2 regions of the Micromonospora sp. NPDC049275 genome follow, and region 2 is predicted to be linked to the other one. Evidence: riboswitches for the same ligand, from Rfam matches in the RefSeq annotation. Region 2 holds a riboswitch; the other holds the start of a gene.
What was found. Region 2 has a riboswitch for thiamine pyrophosphate ahead of thiE (thiamine phosphate synthase). Riboswitches for the same ligand answer to the same signal wherever they lie in the genome.

Region 1: linked by a shared signal. The riboswitch ahead of ACGFIE_RS17425 (ECF transporter S component) and the one ahead of thiE (thiamine phosphate synthase) in region 2 are both predicted to bind thiamine pyrophosphate.

What each region holds. Positions count from the first base shown of each region.
Region 1 covers NZ_JBICSN010000005.1:29,938-38,492, forward strand. Annotated here, with positions in the region: gene ACGFIE_RS17395 (pirin family protein) at 1-750, shown strand, start outside; gene gndA (NADP-dependent phosphogluconate dehydrogenase) at 878-2,320, opposite strand; gene ACGFIE_RS17405 (MTH1187 family thiamine-binding protein) at 2,466-2,762, opposite strand; gene ACGFIE_RS17410 (hypothetical protein) at 3,057-3,518, shown strand; gene ACGFIE_RS17415 (energy-coupling factor transporter transmembrane component T family protein) at 3,659-4,459, opposite strand; gene ACGFIE_RS17420 (ABC transporter ATP-binding protein) at 4,456-5,877, opposite strand; gene ACGFIE_RS17425 (ECF transporter S component) at 5,995-6,582, opposite strand; TPP riboswitch at 6,660-6,764, opposite strand; gene ACGFIE_RS17430 (alpha/beta fold hydrolase) at 6,872-7,702, shown strand; gene ACGFIE_RS17435 (aminoglycoside N(3)-acetyltransferase) at 7,741-8,547, shown strand; gene ACGFIE_RS17440 (sugar isomerase domain-containing protein) at 8,544-8,555, shown strand, end outside.
Region 2 covers NZ_JBICSN010000015.1:39,318-47,872, reverse strand. Annotated here, with positions in the region: gene ACGFIE_RS29255 (hypothetical protein) at 1-494, shown strand, start outside; gene thiC (phosphomethylpyrimidine synthase ThiC) at 599-2,191, opposite strand; gene thiD (bifunctional hydroxymethylpyrimidine kinase/phosphomethylpyrimidine kinase) at 2,209-2,994, opposite strand; gene ACGFIE_RS29240 (thiamine phosphate synthase) at 2,991-3,659, opposite strand; gene ACGFIE_RS29235 (thiazole synthase) at 3,749-4,528, opposite strand; gene thiS (sulfur carrier protein ThiS) at 4,525-4,725, opposite strand; gene thiO (glycine oxidase ThiO) at 4,716-5,849, opposite strand; gene thiE (thiamine phosphate synthase) at 5,846-6,469, opposite strand; TPP riboswitch at 6,464-6,573, opposite strand; gene ACGFIE_RS29215 (ThuA domain-containing protein) at 6,855-8,555, shown strand, end outside.

The DNA.
Region 1 (8,555 bases), on a different contig from region 2:
GCGCCGTCGGTCGACCTGCGTCGCGCCGACGACCGGTTCGCCACCCGCATCTCCTGGTTGGACTCCAAGCACTCCTTCTCGTTCTCCCGGCACTACGACCCGGCCAACACCCATCACGGGCTGCTGCTTGTCAACAACGACGACGTGGTCCGCCCGGGCGCCGGCTTCGAGACCCACCCGCACGAGGACATGGAGATCGTCACCTGGGTGCTGCGCGGCTCGCTCGTGCACCAGGACTCGACAGGCCACTCCGGAGTGATCTATCCGGGCCTGGCGCAGCGGATGAGCGCCGGCACCGGCATCCTGCACTCGGAGAAGAACGACGCCTGGCGGCTCAACAACCAGGAGCCGCACAGTGATCCCGTGCACTTCGTGCAGATGTGGGTGCTCCCCGACGAGCAGGGCGTCGACCCCGGCTACGAGCAGTTGGAGATCGAGGACGAGTTGCTGCGCGGCGGCCTGGTGCCGATCGCCTCCGGGATGGACCGCTACGACGGCGCGTCCGCGATCCGGATCCGCAACCGGTACGCGACCCTGCACGCCGCCCGACTCGGCCCCGGCGACGAGGTCACCCTCCCGGATGCGCCCTTCGTGCACCTGTACGTCCCGGACGGCACGGTGACCCTGGAGGACAGTGGCCCCCTCGGGACCGGCGACGCCGCCCGGCTCACCATGACCGGTGGCCGGCGGGTGACCGCCGACGAGCCGGCCGAGATCCTCGTCTGGGAGATGCACGCCACCGTCGCCTGACCGGTGCCCCCGACGCCTCCCGTCGGGCCCATGATCACGCTCGAACATGGATGGAGGGGCCTCCCGTTGTCGGGAGACCCCTCCATCATCGATTCAGTGCGATCTTGCGGGCGCGGAGCGCTCCCCGTTACGCCGGGGACTCGGTCTTGTCGCCGGCCCAGGTGGTGTGGAACGAGCCCTCGCGGTCGACGCGCTGGTAGGTGTGCGCGCCGAAGTTGTCCCGCAGGCCCTGGATCAGCGCGGCGGGCAGCCGCTCGGCGCGCAGCGCGTCGAAGTACGCAAGCGACGACGAGAACGCCGGCGTCGGCACACCCGCCCGGGCGGCGTCGGCCACGACCCGCCGCCAGCTCGGCACACCTGCCGCGACCGCCTCGGCGAAGTACGGTGCCACCAGCAGCGTGGGCAGGTCGGGCTGCTCGTCGTACGCCTCGCGGATGCGGTTCAGGAAGCGGGCGCGGATGATGCAGCCGCCCCGCCAGATGGTCGCCGTGCCACCGAGGTCGATGTCCCAGTTGAACTCCTGGCTGCCGGCCCGGATGTGGTCGAAGCCCTGCGCGTACGCGACGATCTTGGAAGCGAGCAGCGCGCGGCGGACGTCCTCCACGAACGCGTCCCGGTCGGCGACCTGCCACTGCTCACCCGCGTCCGGGAATGCCCGACGGGCGGCCTCGCGCTGGTCGACGTGCCCGGACAGCGAGCGGGCGAACGTCGCCTCGGCGATCCCGGTGATCGGAATGCCCAGGTCGAGGGCGCTCTGCACCGTCCACCTACCGGTGCCCTTCTGCTCGGCCCGGTCCTGCACGACGTCGACGAACGCGCGACCGGTCGCCGCGTCGGTGTGCGCGAGCACGTCGGCGGTGATCTCGATGAGGAACGACTCCAACTCGCCGCTGTTCCAGTCGCGGAAGATCTCCGCGATCTCCGCCGGCTTCGCGCCCAGACCGGCCCGGAGCAGGTCGTACGCCTCGGCGATGAGCTGCATGTCGGCGTACTCGATGCCGTTGTGCACCATCTTGACGAAGTGCCCGGCGCCGTCCGGCCCGACATGCGTGCAGCACGGCACACCGTCCACCTGAGCCGCGATCTTCTCGAACATCGGCCCGAGCTTCGCGTACGACTCGGCGGAACCGCCAGGCATGATGCTCGGCCCGAGCAGCGCGCCCTCCTCACCACCGGAGACGCCTGTGCCGCTGAAGTGCAGCCCCTGCGCGCGCAGCGCCTCCTCCCGGCGGCGGGTGTCGGCGAAGTGGGCGTTGCCGCAGTCGACGATGATGTCGCCCTCGTCCAGCAGCGGCACCAACTCGTCGATCACCGCGTCGGTCGGCGCACCGGCCTTGACCATCACGATCACCGCGCGGGGCCGTTCCAGCGCCGCCACGAAATCGGCCATCGACTCACCGGGCACGAAGGTGCCCTCGTCACCGTGCTCGGCGACGAGACTGCGGGTGCGCTCCGGTGACCGGTTGTGCACCGCCACGGTAAAGCCGTTGCGGGCCAGGTTGCGGGCCACGTTCCGGCCCATCACCGCCAGCCCGGTCACGCCGATCTGCGCCGTCGCCTGCTCAGCCATTCGTGCCGCCACCTCTCGCCGTCGAACTATCCTGCTGCGACCGTATCGCGGCGGACGACATCGTGGGCGGGTCGTCCCACGGCGGGTCACTGCCTGGTGGCGGCCCGTCCGCGCTGCGCGTCGACATCCCGACCGGCAGTAACGCTCACCCCTGGGCCAGTCGATCCTCCACACGCGCCACCTTCGCGGTCAGCGCGTCGGTGACCCCGGGCCGGACGTCGGCCTTCAGCACGACGCTCACCCGGGGCGCCTGCGCGGCCACCACGTCGACCGCCCGCTTCACCACCGCCATCACCTCGTCCCACTCGCCCTCGACGGTGGTGAACATGGCATCGGTCCGATTGGGCAACCCGGACTCACGGACCACCCGTACCGCATCGGCGACCAGGTCACCCACGGAGTCGCCGCCACCGAGCGGGGTGATCGAGAACGCGACAAGCATGCGCCGATCGTGTCAGGAAAACCGGGTGCGCGTGCGGTCGAGCAGTGGTTAGGGTTCGGACATGCGCAACTGATGCCCCACTTTCCGAGCCGGCCCGCCGCCCCGCGACGGCGGTCCGTGCGCTCCCGGGCGTCGCAGCGTCTCCGTCCACCGTTCGGCGGTGTCGACCCGGCCCGATCCCCGGTGAGCAGTCCCTTCCCCATTCGACCGTCGCGTTGCCACGGTCACCAGCCGACCCGACCGACCGCCGGAGCGCGGGACCGCCGGGGACGGTCGGCACCGAAGGAGGCCCGGATGCCTGCCAAACGCAGTCCGAGAAAGACCCGTACCGCCGCGCCGACCCCACTGGGCACCGACCCGGCGGCCGGCCACGGCCCGCTCGCACCCACCCACCCGGACCTCCCGGTCAAAGCGATCGCGCCGGCGCTCCCGGCGACGTTGACCGGGCCGGCGGCGCTGACCGAGCCGGCGCTGCCGGCGGCGCTGACCGAGCCGGCGCTGCCGGCGGCGCTGACCGAGCCGGCGCTGCCGGCGGCGCTGACCGAGCCGGCGCTGCCGGCGGCGTTGACCGAGCCGGCGCTGGCCGTGGACGTGCCGGCGGCGGTCGACGCGCCGGCGGTGGAAGACCTGTCGAAGACCGCCGGGCGGCCGACGGCGCCGACGGCCGGGCCACCGCAGGCCGGCGGTGACCGCGCGGGTGGCGGCCGCAGCCAGCGGGCCGGTCAACCGCGCCGCTACGCCTTCCGACGCAGCTGACCAACCCCCGCACCGCCGGGGCGGCCGGGCGGTTGATCCACTCAAGGTCGGCGACGTGGGGGTGTCCGGGCATCTGGATGCCCCCATGTCGGCGATGTGGAGTGGATCATCGCGCGTGTGTCCCGGCGATGGGGAGAGGATCAGCCGATCAGGGGCCGGAAGGCACCGAGGAGGACGCTCGTCGTCAGGGCCGCTCCGGCCAGCGCGGCCGCCCCGGCGATCAGCAGCCCGTCGGCGAGGCCGAAGCGCTGGTGGCGGGCGACGGTACGTGGTGTGTCGCCGTCGAACCCGCGCGCGTCCATTGCGACGGCCAGCCGGGTGCCCCGGCGGATCGCCCCGACCAGCAGCGCGAACGCCGTGGACGCGAACAGCCGCAGCTTCGCCACCGGGTTGCGTCCGGCGTCGACGCCGCGCGCCCGCCGGGCCATGCTGATCATTTGCCACTCCTGGCCGAGCAGCGGCACCAGCCGGAACGCGGCAAGCGCGCCGATGGCGAACCGCGCCGGCGCCTTCGCGTTCTGGATCAGCGCGTCCGCCAGGTCGGTCGGGTCGGTGGTGGCGAAGACGATCACGCCGGGCAGGGCCACCGCGAAGATCCGCAGCACCAGACCGAGAGCGGTGCCCAGCACGCCCGTGCTCACCAGCACCGGTCCGACGTCGAGCAGGACCCGGCCGGACTGGTCGGCGGCGAAGAGCACAAGCGTGACCAGGATGCCTGTGGCGCTGAGCAGCAGGGGCAGGGCCCGCCGGGCCAGCACGCGATAGCGGACGCCGAACAGCGGCAGGACGGCGAGTTCGACGGCGATGGCGATCGCCGGCGCCACCGGGTCGAGCGTCGCCAGCAGGGCGAACGAGAAGACCAGGGCGGCGGACACCTTCGCCACCGGGTTGCGCCGGGCCAGCGGGGCGCCGGGCGCGGCGACCGGCTCGATGCTGATCATCCGCGCTCCAGGGTCACGGTCCGGTCGGCGAGCGCGGCGACGAAGTCCAGGTCGTGGGTGACCGCGACCACGCCGTGGCCGGCGTCGCGCAGGTCGGCGAGGAGATCGACAAGCTCCCGCCAGGTCCGCCGGTCCTGACCGAAGGTCGGTTCGTCGCAGATCAGCAGGCGGGGCGCGGTGGCCAGGGCCGTCGCCACGCTCAGCCGCCGCGCCTCCCCACCCGAGAGGGTGTACGGGTTGGCCGCCGCGAGTCGGGTCAGCCGCAGCCGGTCCAGCAGACCCGCGACGGTCTCCCGGACGGCCGCCTCGGGTTGACCCGTCCGGCGGGGACCGAGCGCCAACTCGTCGAAGACTGTTCCGGTGACGAACTGGTGTTCCGGGTCCTGGAACACCGACCCGATCCGCCGGGTCAGCGCGGGCGCCCGCCAGCGGTGCGGGGGAGCGCGGTGGTCGGCTCCGGCCAACTCGACCGAGGCGGTGACCCGGCCGACGCCCGGTTTGAGCAGGCCGCCGAGCAGCAGCGCCAGGGTGGACTTCCCGGCGCCGTTGGGTCCGCGTACCGCGAGGGCCTCTCCGGCGCGTACCGCCAGGTCGGTGTGGCCCAGCCGCGGCGGCAGGCCGAGCCGGTCGGCGGTGAGCAGGACGTCGCCGGGGGCGACGGTGGCCGTGCGGGGCGCGATGGGGTGACCGGGCACCCAGACGCCCTCGGCGGCGAGGGTGTCGCCGTGCGCGGCGAAGACCGCGTCGGGCGTTCCGTCCGCGCGGACGCCGCCGCCGGGCTCCAGGACGACCACCCTGTCGACAAGTGGGAGCGCCTCGGCGACCCGGTGTTCGACGAGGATCAGTGTGGTGTCGACGTCCAGCGCGCCCGCCACCGCGCGTCGGACCAGGGCGGCCCCGTCCGGGTCGAGGTTGGCGGTCGGCTCGTCGAGCAGCAGGAGGCTGGGCCGCAGGGCCAGCGCGCCGGCCAGGGCGAGGCGTTGCTGCTCGCCGCCGGAGAGCGCGGCCGTCGGCCGGTCCCGGGGGTACGGGAAGCCGACCCGCCGCAGCGCCTCGTCGACCCGGGGCCAGATCTCGTCTGTCGGCACGCCCCGGTTCTCCAGCCCGAACGCGACGTCGTCGCCGCTGCGCGCCATCACCAGTTGGCTCTGCGGGTCCTGGAAGACGATGCCGACCCGTTCCCGCGCCTTGCGGGGGTCGAGCCCGTCGATCTCGACGGTGCCCTCCTGCTCGCCGGAATCCTCGGGCAGCAGCCCGGCCAGCGCGCTGAGCAGGGTGCTCTTGCCGGCCCCCGATGGCCCGAGCAGCAAAATCCGCTCCCCGGCCTCCACCCGCAGATCCACCCCGCGCAGAGCCCAGGCCCGCCGCCCGGCGTGCCGCCACCCGAACCCCCGCAACAGAACCCCGCCCCCCACCACACCCACCCCCTCCCGGGCCTCGGCTCCACCCTGCAGTGTCGATCATGAGGTTGACGGTGGTTATGAAGATCCATCCGCCCGTCAACCTCATGATCAGCGCGGAGTGGGGGTGGGGGGTTAGACCAGGGCCCGGTTCTGGCCTGCGGGGAAGCGGTCCAGGGCGCCGGTGTTGGCCAGGGCGCGGGTGAGCAGCCAACCCCCCGCACCGGCGATTACGGTGGAGCTGACGATGGTGAGCAGGGCGTACGGGATGCGGTAGTCGCCCAGCGCGTAGTCGACGTTCCAGACGAAGAAGTCGAACAGCGCCGCGCTGAGACCCGTCAGCGCACCGGCGAGCACGGCGGTCGGCAGCCGGTACGACCGGTACCGGAAGGCGGCGAACGCCAACTCGGCCCCGAGGCCCTGCACGATGCCCTGGGGGATCACCGTGCCGGCCCACTGGCTGCCCAGCAGCGCGGAGACGACCGCGGCCACCGTCTCGCAGTAGAGCGCGGCGCCGGGCTTGCGGATGACCAGGCCGCCGACCACGGCCGGCAGCAGCCAGACGCCGTAGATCAGCGTCTGCGCCGGCGGGAAGAAGGCGAAAGCCCCCTCGGTGGCGCTCCAGACCAGGCCCCAGGCCCAGAAGATGACGCCGAAGGCGACCGCGATCACCGAGGCGACCACGATGTCGATGGTGCGCCAACGGCTTGTGGTGTTGTCCATGCTGTGCTCCCAGTTCAGTGGAACGAACCAGGAGAAGACGCACGCCGCGCGTCCGGTGGCACCGGACCCACGGCGCGGCTGGAGGTCGACCGAACTCCCTGCGCTGGCATTACCCAGATCAGGTTCGAGGGTCTGCGGGCGTGCCCGCACTCTCAGCGCTGTGCGCTCCCCTGTCGGATGTGAAGTTGTCTCGCTGACGCTAGCACCGACCAGGGGTAACGGCCCAGCAGGGCAGCGCGTCACCTGCGCGTCCGGACCGGCGCGGCGGCGGCTGGGTAGGCTGACGATCATGCAGGTCGACGCGCGAGGTCTCACATTCGAGGTACGCACCGGCGGCCCGTCCGACGGCGTTCCCGTCCTGCTGCTGCACGGCTTCCCGCAGCACAGCGGCGAGTGGGACGAGGTCGTGCCGGCACTGCACGCGGCCGGGCTGCGCACGTACGCGCTGGACCAGCGGGGCTACTCGCCGAGCGCCCGGCCGGAAGCGGTGGCCGCGTACCGGATCCCCGAACTGGTCGCCGACGCGGTGGCCGTGCTCGACGCGCTCGGTGTGGACGCCGTCCACCTCGTCGGCCACGACTGGGGCGCGATCGTGGCCTGGGCGGTGGCCGCCGCGCACCCGGATCGGGTCCGTACGTTGACGGCGGTGTCCGTGCCGCACCCGGCGGCCATGGCGCACGCCCTCGGCAGCGACACCGAGCAGAAGGCCCGCTCCTCGTACATCGCGCTGTTCCGCAAGCCGGGCAAGGCCGAGAAGGTGCTGCTGGCGTGGCACGCGACGGCGCTGCGCAGGATGCTCGGCGGGGTGGGCGACGCCTCCCGGGTGAACCGTTACGCCGATCCGATGCGGGAGCCGGGTGCGCTCACCGCCGCCCTGAACTGGTACCGGGCCATGTCCCGCGCCGACCTGGCCGGCGTCGGTCCGGTCGCCGTGCCCACCACCTACGTGTGGAGCGACCGGGACATCGCCATCGGGCGTACCGCCGCCGAGGCGTGCGCCGCAAACGTCACTGGTGACTACCGCTTCGTACCGCTGCCCGGGGTGACCCACTGGATCCCGGACGCCGCGCCCGCCGCGCTGGCCGAGGCGGTCCTGGCCCGGGTCGCCGGGACGGCCTGAGCCGTGCCGGGCCGACGAGCGCCGGGAGGAGACGCGCCGTGACGACGCCCGCCGACGGGCTGGGCACCCGCCGCGCGCTCGCCGCGCAGCTGCGCCTACTGGGTGTACGCCCCGGCTCGACGGTGCTTGTGCACGCCGGGATGCGCTCGCTGGGCTTCGTCTGCGGTGGGCCGCAGGCGCTGGTGCTCGCCCTGCGCGACGCGCTCGGCCCGGACGGCACGATCGTGGTGCCCACCCACACCCCCGACAACAGTGACCCGGCGCAGTGGCGCAACCCGCCGGTGCCGGTGGACTGGTGGCCGCTGATCCGCGCCGAGATGCCGGGCTACGACCCGGCGGTCACGCCGAGTCGGCACATGGGTGTGTTCGCCGAGACGGTCCGCTGCTGGCCCGCGGCGCTGCGCAGCGCGCATCCCCACGTGTCGTTCGCCGCGCTCGGGCCGACGGCCGAGCAGGTGGTCACCGGGCACGGCCTGGCCGACATGCTCGGTGCGGGCTCGCCGCTGGCCCGGCTCTACGACCTGGACGCCGACGTGCTGCTGCTCGGGGTGGACCACACCGTCAACACCTCGCTGCACCTGGCCGAATATCGCCTCCCGGCGCTGGTCCGCGAGCGACTGGGCGCGGCGGTGCGTACGGCCGACGGCGGCCGCGAGTGGGTGTGGTGGCAGGATGTCCGGCTCGACGCGAGCGACTTCGGCGCGTTGGGCGAAGACCTGGAGGCCACCGGGGCGGTGCGCTCCGGCCCGGTCGGCGCCGGGACGGGGAGGTTGGTACGCCAGCGGGCGGCTGTCGACTTCGCGGTGCAGTGGATGGCCCGCAACCGGACGACGGAGGATCTATGAGTGTGAGC
Region 2 (8,555 bases):
GCGTCGGCACGACCGACCAGGGCGTCGGCACGACCGACCAAGGCGTCGGCACGACCGACCGGGGCGTCGGCCGGCGCGGTCGGGTCGGCGAGGCTACCGGCGCGTCCGCCGTGGTGGGATCTGTCCTGCCGGCGTCGGCTGGTCCGGGCATACCTGAGCAGGGCGGCGCATCGGGCACCACCGACAGGGGCGCGTCCGGCGCCGCCGACAGTGACGGGACGGACAGCGCTGCTCGACGGGCCGCGCCGGCGTCCATGGACGACGCGGAGCAGTCCTCCCGGCGGGGACGACTCGGTGGCCTGTTCCGGCGTAACAGGGCTCGGGCCGACGAGGAGAAGCGGCCCGCAGCGGATGAGACGGAGCCGCTGCCCACGCAGGACGAGGAGTTCGTCGACTGGGTCGCCGGGCTCGGCAAGCCGATCGCGGACAACGAGCCGGAGCAGGAGAACGGCCGTCGCTCGCTGCGCTCCACCGGCCGTCACCACCGCGACTGACCACCCGATCCCGGATGATCGACTCGGGTTCCTGGAACCCGGGCTGTCCACCGCTCCCGGACACCCCGACTTCCGTGAACCCGAGTCGATCATGCTGCTCGAGGTCAGGCGAGCGGCAGATAGACCTTGCCGCCCCCGGAGACGAACTCCTCCGACTTGTCCTTCATGCCGCGGGCCGCGTACTCCTTGAGCTCTTGGGTGATCTTCATGGAGCAGAACTTCGGGCCGCACATCGAGCAGAAGTGCGCCGTCTTCGCCGGCTCGGCGGGCAGCGTCGCGTCGTGGTACGACCGCGCCGTCTCCGGGTCCAGCGAGAGGTTGAACTGGTCCTCCCAGCGGAACTCGAACCGCGCCTTCGACAGCGCGTCGTCCCACTCCTGCGCGCCGGGGTGGCCCTTGGCCAGGTCCGCCGCGTGCGCCGCGATCTTGTACGCGATCACGCCCGCCTTCACGTCGTCCCGGTCCGGCAGGCCGAGGTGCTCCTTCGGCGTGACGTAGCAGAGCATCGCGGTGCCGAACATGCCGATCATCGCGGCGCCGATCGCCGACGTGATGTGGTCGTACGCGGGCGCGATGTCGGTGGTCAGCGGACCGAGCGTGTAGAACGGCGCCTCGTGGCACCACTCCTGCTGGAGGTCCACGTTCTCCTTGATCTTGTGCATGGGCACGTGGCCGGGGCCCTCGATCATCACCTGGACGTCGTACTCCCAGGCGATCTTCGTCAGTTCGCCGAGCGTACGCAGCTCGGCGAACTGCGCCTCGTCGTTGGCGTCCGCGATGGAGCCGGGGCGCAGCCCGTCACCCAGGGAGAACGTCACGTCGTACTTCGCCAGCAGTGCACACAGCTCGGCGAAGTTGGTGTAGAGGAAGTTCTCCTCGTGATGCGCCAGGCACCACGCCGCCATGATCGAGCCGCCCCGGGAGACGATCCCGGTGACCCGGTCCACGGCCAGCGGCACGTACGGCAGCAGCACCCCCGCGTGCACAGTCATGTAGTCGACGCCCTGCTCGGCCTGCTCGATCACGGTCTCCCGGAAGACCTCCCAGCTCAGCTTCACCGGGTCGCCGCCGACCTTCTCCAGGGCCTGGTAGATGGGCACCGTACCGATCGGGACCGGCGAGTTCCGCACGATCGACTCGCGGGTCTCGTGGATCCGCTTGCCGGTGGACAGGTCCATCACGGTGTCGGCGCCCCAGCGGGTGGCCCAGGTGAGCTTCTCCACCTCCTCGGCGACCGACGAGCTGACCGCCGACGTGCCGATGTTGGCGTTCACCTTGACCAGGAACGCCTTGCCGATGATCGCCGGCTCGCACTCCGGGTGGTTGACGTTGAGCGGCAGCACCGCCCGACCGGCGGCGATCTCGGTCCGCACGAGTTCCGGGTCGACGTTCTCCCGGATCGCCACGAACTCCATCTCCGGCGTCACCACGCCGGCCCGCGCGTACGCGAGCTGCGTCGGACGACGTCCCTCCACACCGGCGAGCGGCGTACCCGCGCCCCGCACCGGCGCCACGTCACCCCGCTCGGCGATCCACGGGCCCCGCAGCGCGGGTAACCCCACCGACGGGTCCGATCCCGGGCCGGACGTGTCGTAGAGCCGCACCGGCGGATGGTCGCCGGTCAGCGCCACCTCGGCGAACGGCACCCGCACATCCGGCCGTGACCCCTCGACGTACACCTTGCCTCGTGCCTGCATGACAACCTCCCTGGTGATCAGGCGGACCAGCCGAAGTGATCCAGCGGCCCGCGCCCCGCGCCCAGCTCCCAACCCCGCGCACCGGACAGCGCGCCGAGCACGTACTCCTTGGCGGCCGCGACCGCCGCCGGCACCGGATCGCCCAGCGCGAGCCGCACCGCGATCGCCGCCGAGAACGAGCACCCGGTGCCGTGGGTGTGCCGGGTGTCCACCCGTGGCCCGCGCAGCACGGTCGTGACGCCGTCCCCGTGCAGCACGTCGACCGCTTCGTCCCCACCGAGGTCACCGCCGGTGACCACCACGTACTCCGGGCCGCCGGCGGCAAGCGCCTCCGCGGCGACGACCATCCCCGCCACGTCGTCCACTCCGCGTCCGGTGATGGCCGCGGCCTCCGCGCAGTTCGGCGTCGCCACCCGGGCGTACGGAAGCAGCCGCTCCACCGCGCCCACCACGCCGAGCCGGTGGCCGCTCGTGGCGACCAGCACCGGATCGACGACGAGGTGGGGCAGCCGGCCGTCCCGGGCGGCCTGGGCCACCGCGTCGGCGACGGCGGGAGTGCCGAGCATTCCCGTCTTGACCGCGCTCACTGTGAAGTCGGCGAGGACGCTGTCCAACTGCTCGGTGACCGTGCGCGGCGGCAGCGGCAGGACGGCGTCGACGCCCCGGGTGTTCTGCGCGGTGACCGCCGTGAGGACGCTGGTGCCGTACGCCCCGAGCGCCGCGAAGACCTTCAGGTCGGCCTGGATGCCAGCGCCGCCGCCGGAGTCGGAGCCGGCGATGGTGAGGATGGTCTTTGGGGTCACGGGCTTTCCTCGGTTGCGGCTGAGGGCTGCGAGACATTCATGCGCCCGTGCCAGCTTTCGGGCGGCTTCGGGGTGACCGACTCTTGGAAAGCGCTGCGTAGTTTGGCTGCTGTTTCGGCGGGATCGGTGGCTCGCATGAGTGCGCCCAGTACTGCTACTCCGGTGGCTCCCGCCCCTACACAGGCGGTTACGTGGTGCGGGGTTTCTATGCCGCCGAGCGCCAGGACGGGCACGGGGCTACGCCGGATCAGGCTCGCGAGACCGTCGGGTCGCAGGGGTGGGCCATAGCCGGGTTTGCTGCGGCTCGGGAAGACGGGCGACAGGGTCGCGTAGTCCTCGCTGGTGAGTCGGAGCAACTCCGCCTCGTCGTGGCAGGAGCGGCCGACGAGGCCGCATCGCGGTGGCGGGTAGGGGCCGGCGGCCGGCAGGTGCACGGCGTCGCCGTCGAGCGGATCCGGCCCGGCCACGATCAACGTCCCGCCCGCCTCCGTGAGGATCGGGCGCAGGTCGGCGGCGAGGGCGGCACGCTCCGCTCGGGGCAGGTCCTTCTCGCGCAGCAGAACGGCGCGCACTCCCCCGGCCACGGCGGCCGCCACGACGTCCACAAGTGGTCGCCGTGCCTGCCGGCGGCCGGTCAGCACGACGATCCCCCGGATCGCCGAGATCTTGGTGAGAAAGCGCCCCTCCGAGGGCCGTTTCGTACCAAGATCTGGAGTCACTGAGCCCGTCGGCGCCGCCGAGCCCGTCCGCCCGGTCACAGGTCTGGTCTTCCCTCGTCGGGGGTGGATCCGAGGGCGTGGAAGCGACGGGCGATCCGACCCGCACCGGCGGCCAGCCGACCGGCCTCGACCGCGTACCGCATCGCCGTCGCCATCGCCACCGGGTCAGCGGCCCGGGTCACCGCGCTGGCCAGCAGGACCGCGTCGCAGCCCAGCTCCATGGCCAGGGCCGCGTCGGAAGCCGTGCCGATGCCGGCGTCCAGGATCACGGGCACGTCCACGCCCTGACGGATCAGCCGGATGTGGTGCGGGTTGCCGATGCCGAGCCCCGAGCCGATCGGCGCGCCGGCCGGCATCACCGCGGCGCAGCCCACATCGGCGAGGCGGCGGGCGAGCACCGGGTCGTCACTTGTGTACGGCAAAACGGTGAAGCCGTCGGCGACCAGCTCCTCGGCGGCGCGGAGCAGTTCCACGCCATCGGGCAGCAGCGTCCGTTCGTCGCCGATCACCTCCAGCTTGACCCAGTCGGTGTCGAACGCGTCGCGCGCCAGCCGGGCCACCTTCACCGCCTCGGTGGCGGTGTGGCAGCCGGCGGTGTTCGGCAGCAGCCGCACCCCGCACCGGTCCAGCAGGTCGAGCAGCCCTCCGGCGGTGCCCGGAGCGGTGTCCACCCGGCGCAGCGCGAGCGTGACCAGCTCCGTGCCGGACGCCCGGATCGCCTGTTCCAGAACGTGCAGGTTCGCGGCGCCGCCGGTGCCGAGGATCAGCCGCGACGTGAAGGCCACCCCACCCAGGTCGAACGACACGCCGCTCACCCGCCCTGCGCGGCGGTGAGCACCTCGACGCGGTCGCCGTCGCGCAGCACAGTGACCGGCCAGCCGGCCCGGGGCACCACCTCGCCGTTGACCGCGACCGCGACGCCACGCTGGTGCGGGGCGACGTCACTGACGACGTCGGCCACCGACGCGCCGCCGGGGAAGCTGCGCCCGGTCCCGTTCACCGTCAACTCCACAGGTCCTCCTCGGTCGTCCGTCCAGTTCCGCCCAACGCGGCAGCGCCGAAACGGTCGGCGCGAAAGGGTGCGAGCAGCGGGTCGGGCACGCCTGTGGTCACCAGGTCGGCGATCGTCTCGGCGGTGATCGGGGTGAGCACGATGCCGTGCCGGTGGTGACCGGTGGCGACCAGCACATCCAGCCGACCGGGCAGCGGCCCGAGGATCGGCGCGTTGTCCGGAGTGCCGGGCCGCAGACCGGCGACCGCCTCGACCAGGTCGTACTCGCTCAGCTCGGGCAGCAGGTCGACGCCGGCACGCAGCAGCCGCTGCACGGCGCCGGCGGTGACAGTGGTGTCGGAGCGCTCCTCGACGGTCGCGCCGAGGACCACCTCGCCGTCGGCGCGGGGCACCAGGTACACGTGCTCGCCGTCGGCGTACCCCCGGATCACGTGCCGGAAGCCCGGCGCGACGCCGTCGGGCGCGCGCAGCCGCAGGATCTGGCCCTTCACCGGCCGCACGGGCAGGCCGGTGAGGGCGGCGGCCCCGCAACCGGCGGCGACCACGGTGCGTCGCGCATCCACATCGGACAGCCTCCGGACCGGCCGCGGCACGAACGCCGCGCCGGCCCGCTGTGCGGCCGTGCGCAGTGCCGGCACCAGCAGCCGGGGGTCGACCTGGTGGTCGGTGGGCGCGAACGCGCCGCCGCGCACCCGAGGGGCGAGCGCCGGTTCGCGGTCGCGCAGCTCGCTGGGGCGCAGCGGGGTCACCGGCAGACCCAACCCCTGTTGGTACGCCCACAGCCGGCGCGCCTCGGCCAGGTCGTCGCCGGTCAGCCCAACCATCAGGGTGCCCTCGGTCCGGTAGCCGATCTCGGTGCCGCTCGCCTCGGTCAGTTCGGCGGCGAACCCGGGCCAGCGGGCGGCGGACGCCACCAGCAGCTCGGTCAGCCGCCGCTCACCGAAGTACGCCTCGGCGACCGGGGAGAGCATTCCGGCGGCGACTGCCGACGCCCCCGACCCGGGGGCCGGGTCGTGCACCGCCACCCGTAGTCCGCGCGTGGCGCAGCGCCAGGCGATCGCGAGCCCGATCGGCCCCGCGCCCACCACCGCCACGTCGACGGCGGGGGCGGCCGATCCCGTCACGCCAGGGCCCGGAGCAGTTCGGCGGTGGCGCCGGCCGGGTCGGCGGCGGCGGAGAGCGCACCGACCACCGCCACCCCGTACGCCCCGGCGGCCCGCAGCGCCGGCACCCGGTCGGCGGTCACCCCGCCGATCGCGATGACCGGCACGTCGACGGCGTCGGCGACGGCGCGTACACCGGTGGGCCCGATGGGATCCGGCAGACCGTCCTTGGTGGTGGTGGCGTGGCACGGGCCGACGCCCAGGTAGGTGGCCCCGGCGGCGACAGCCGCGACCGCCGTCTGCGGTGCGCGTGCGGTGGCGCCGAGCACGCCGGTCGGGCCGAGCACGTGCCGGGCGGCGGCGACCGGCAGGTCGTCCGCTCCGACGTGCCCGCCGGCGGCGCCCACCGCGAGCGCCACGTGCAGCCGGTCGTTGACCAGGCAGGTCGCTCCGTACGGGGCGCAGAGCGCCAGCACCCGGCCGGCCAGGTCGTACGCCTCGCGGTCGGTCGCGGAGTCCTCCACCCGGACCTGCACGACGAGGTCGGCGCGGGCCGTCGCGAGGGCGGCCCGGACCACTGTGAGTGGATCGCGCCCGGGTCGGGTGTCGGTGATCAGATGCAGTCGTCCAAGGGACGGCACGGCAACGCTCCTCCCTGCGCCGGCATTACCCGGATCAGGTTCGACGGTCGGGGGCTGTCAGCCCCCCTCTCAGCCCGGTACACCGGGCTCCCGTGGGTTACTTGCGTGTCACCGTACGACAGTTCCGTGGGTCTGCCAAGGGAGGGGGACGCGGCGGAATCAGTTGGGCACTTTCTCCGGTCCTGTTCGGAATGTCGCCCGCCGTTGCAGAACCGTTACCCGCCGGCATCTTGCCCGACATCGATACACCAGAATTAATTTGTTCAGCGATTCGACAAAATGCCGGCGTGGACGCCCTGGCACGGCGTCCCCACCGGCTCCATCCGGGACGGTCTTCGGCGAGCCGGCCCCCGCGATTCCTGTCCACCGCGACATTGGAGGCGGCGTGTCCCGTTCTCGTCGTGCCCGTTTACCCCTCACCGCTACCCTGCTCTCCCTAGCACTCGCCTCGACGACCCTGCTCGGGTCGCCGGCGCAGGCCGCTCCGGCCGGAGCGCAGATCCCCGCGCGAGACGTGCCTGTCGCGGCTCCGCTCTCCCAAGTGGCGCCGAAGGCGCCGAAGGCCGCAGCGGCCGACCCCTACTCCGTCCTGGTCTTCTCGAAGACCGCCGGCTTCCGGCACGACGCCATCCCCACCGGCATCGCCGCCATCCAGCAACTCGGCGCGGCCAACGGATTCACTGTGGACACCACCGAGGACGGCGCCGCGTTCAACGACGCCAACCTCGCCAAGTACAAGGCCGTGATCTGGCTCTCCACCACCGGTGACGTCCTCGACGCCGACCAGCAGGCGGCCTTCGAGCGGTACGTGAAGGCCGGCGGCGGTTACGCAGGCGTCCACGCCGCCTCGGACACCGAGTACAGCTGGGCCTGGTACGGCGACCTGGTCGGCGCGTACTTCGCCAACCACCCCCAGAACCAGCAGGCCACCGTCAAGGTGGAGGACCACGCCCACCCGTCCACCGCCGGACTGCCGGACCGCTGGTCCCGGTTCGACGAGTGGTACAACTTCCAGACCAACCCCCGGCCGGACGTGCACGTGCTGGCCAGCCTGGACGAGAAGAGCTACACCCCGGGCGCCGGCGCGATGGGCGCCGACCACCCGACCGCGTGGTGCCAGGACTTCGACGGTGGCCGCTCCTGGTACACGGGCGGCGGGCACACCCGGGAGTCGTACGCCGAGCCCGAGTTCCTCAAGCACCTGCTCGGCGGCATCCAGACGGCGGCCGGCGTGGTCGACGCCGACTGCGGCGCCTCGAAGACCTCCAGCTTCGAGAAGATCACCCTGGACAGCAACACCAGTAATCCGATGGAGCTGGACATCGCGCCCGACGGCCGGGTCTTCTACATCGAGCGCGACGGCCGGGTGCAGATCATCAAGCCGGACACCGGTAGCACCGTCACCGCCGTCGACCTGGACGTCTTCACCGGCAACGAGGACGGCCTCATCGGCATCCGGCTCGACCCGGACTTCGCCACCAACAAGTGGGTGTATCTCTACTACGCCCCGAACGACGGCGTCACGCGCAACCTGCTGTCCCGGTTCACGGTGACCGGCGACACCATCGACCCGGCGAGCGAGAAGCAGGTGCTGCGGGTCGACACCCAGCGCAACACCTGCTGCCACGCGGGCGGCAGCATGACCTTCGACAGCGCCGGCAACCTCTACCTGGCCACCGGCGACAACACCAACCCGTTCGAGTCGAACGCGTACGCGCCGCTGGACGAGCGGGCGGGCCGTCAGGACTACGACTCGCAGCGCACCTCCGCGAACACGAACGACCTGCGCGGCAAGGTGATCCGGATCCACCCGGAGGACGACGGGACGTACTCCGTTCCGACGGGCAACCTCTTCGCGCCGGGCACCGCGAAGACCCGTCCCGAGATCTACGCGATGGGCTTCCGCAACCCGTTCCGCATCGGCACCGACCCGAAGACCGACACGCTGTACGTCGGGGACTACGGGCCGGACGCCAACGCGAACAACCCGGACCGGGGCCCCCGTGGCCTGGTCGAGTGGAACGTCGTCACCCCCGGCAACTACGGCTGGCCGTACTGCACCGGGACGAACGAGGCGTACAACGAC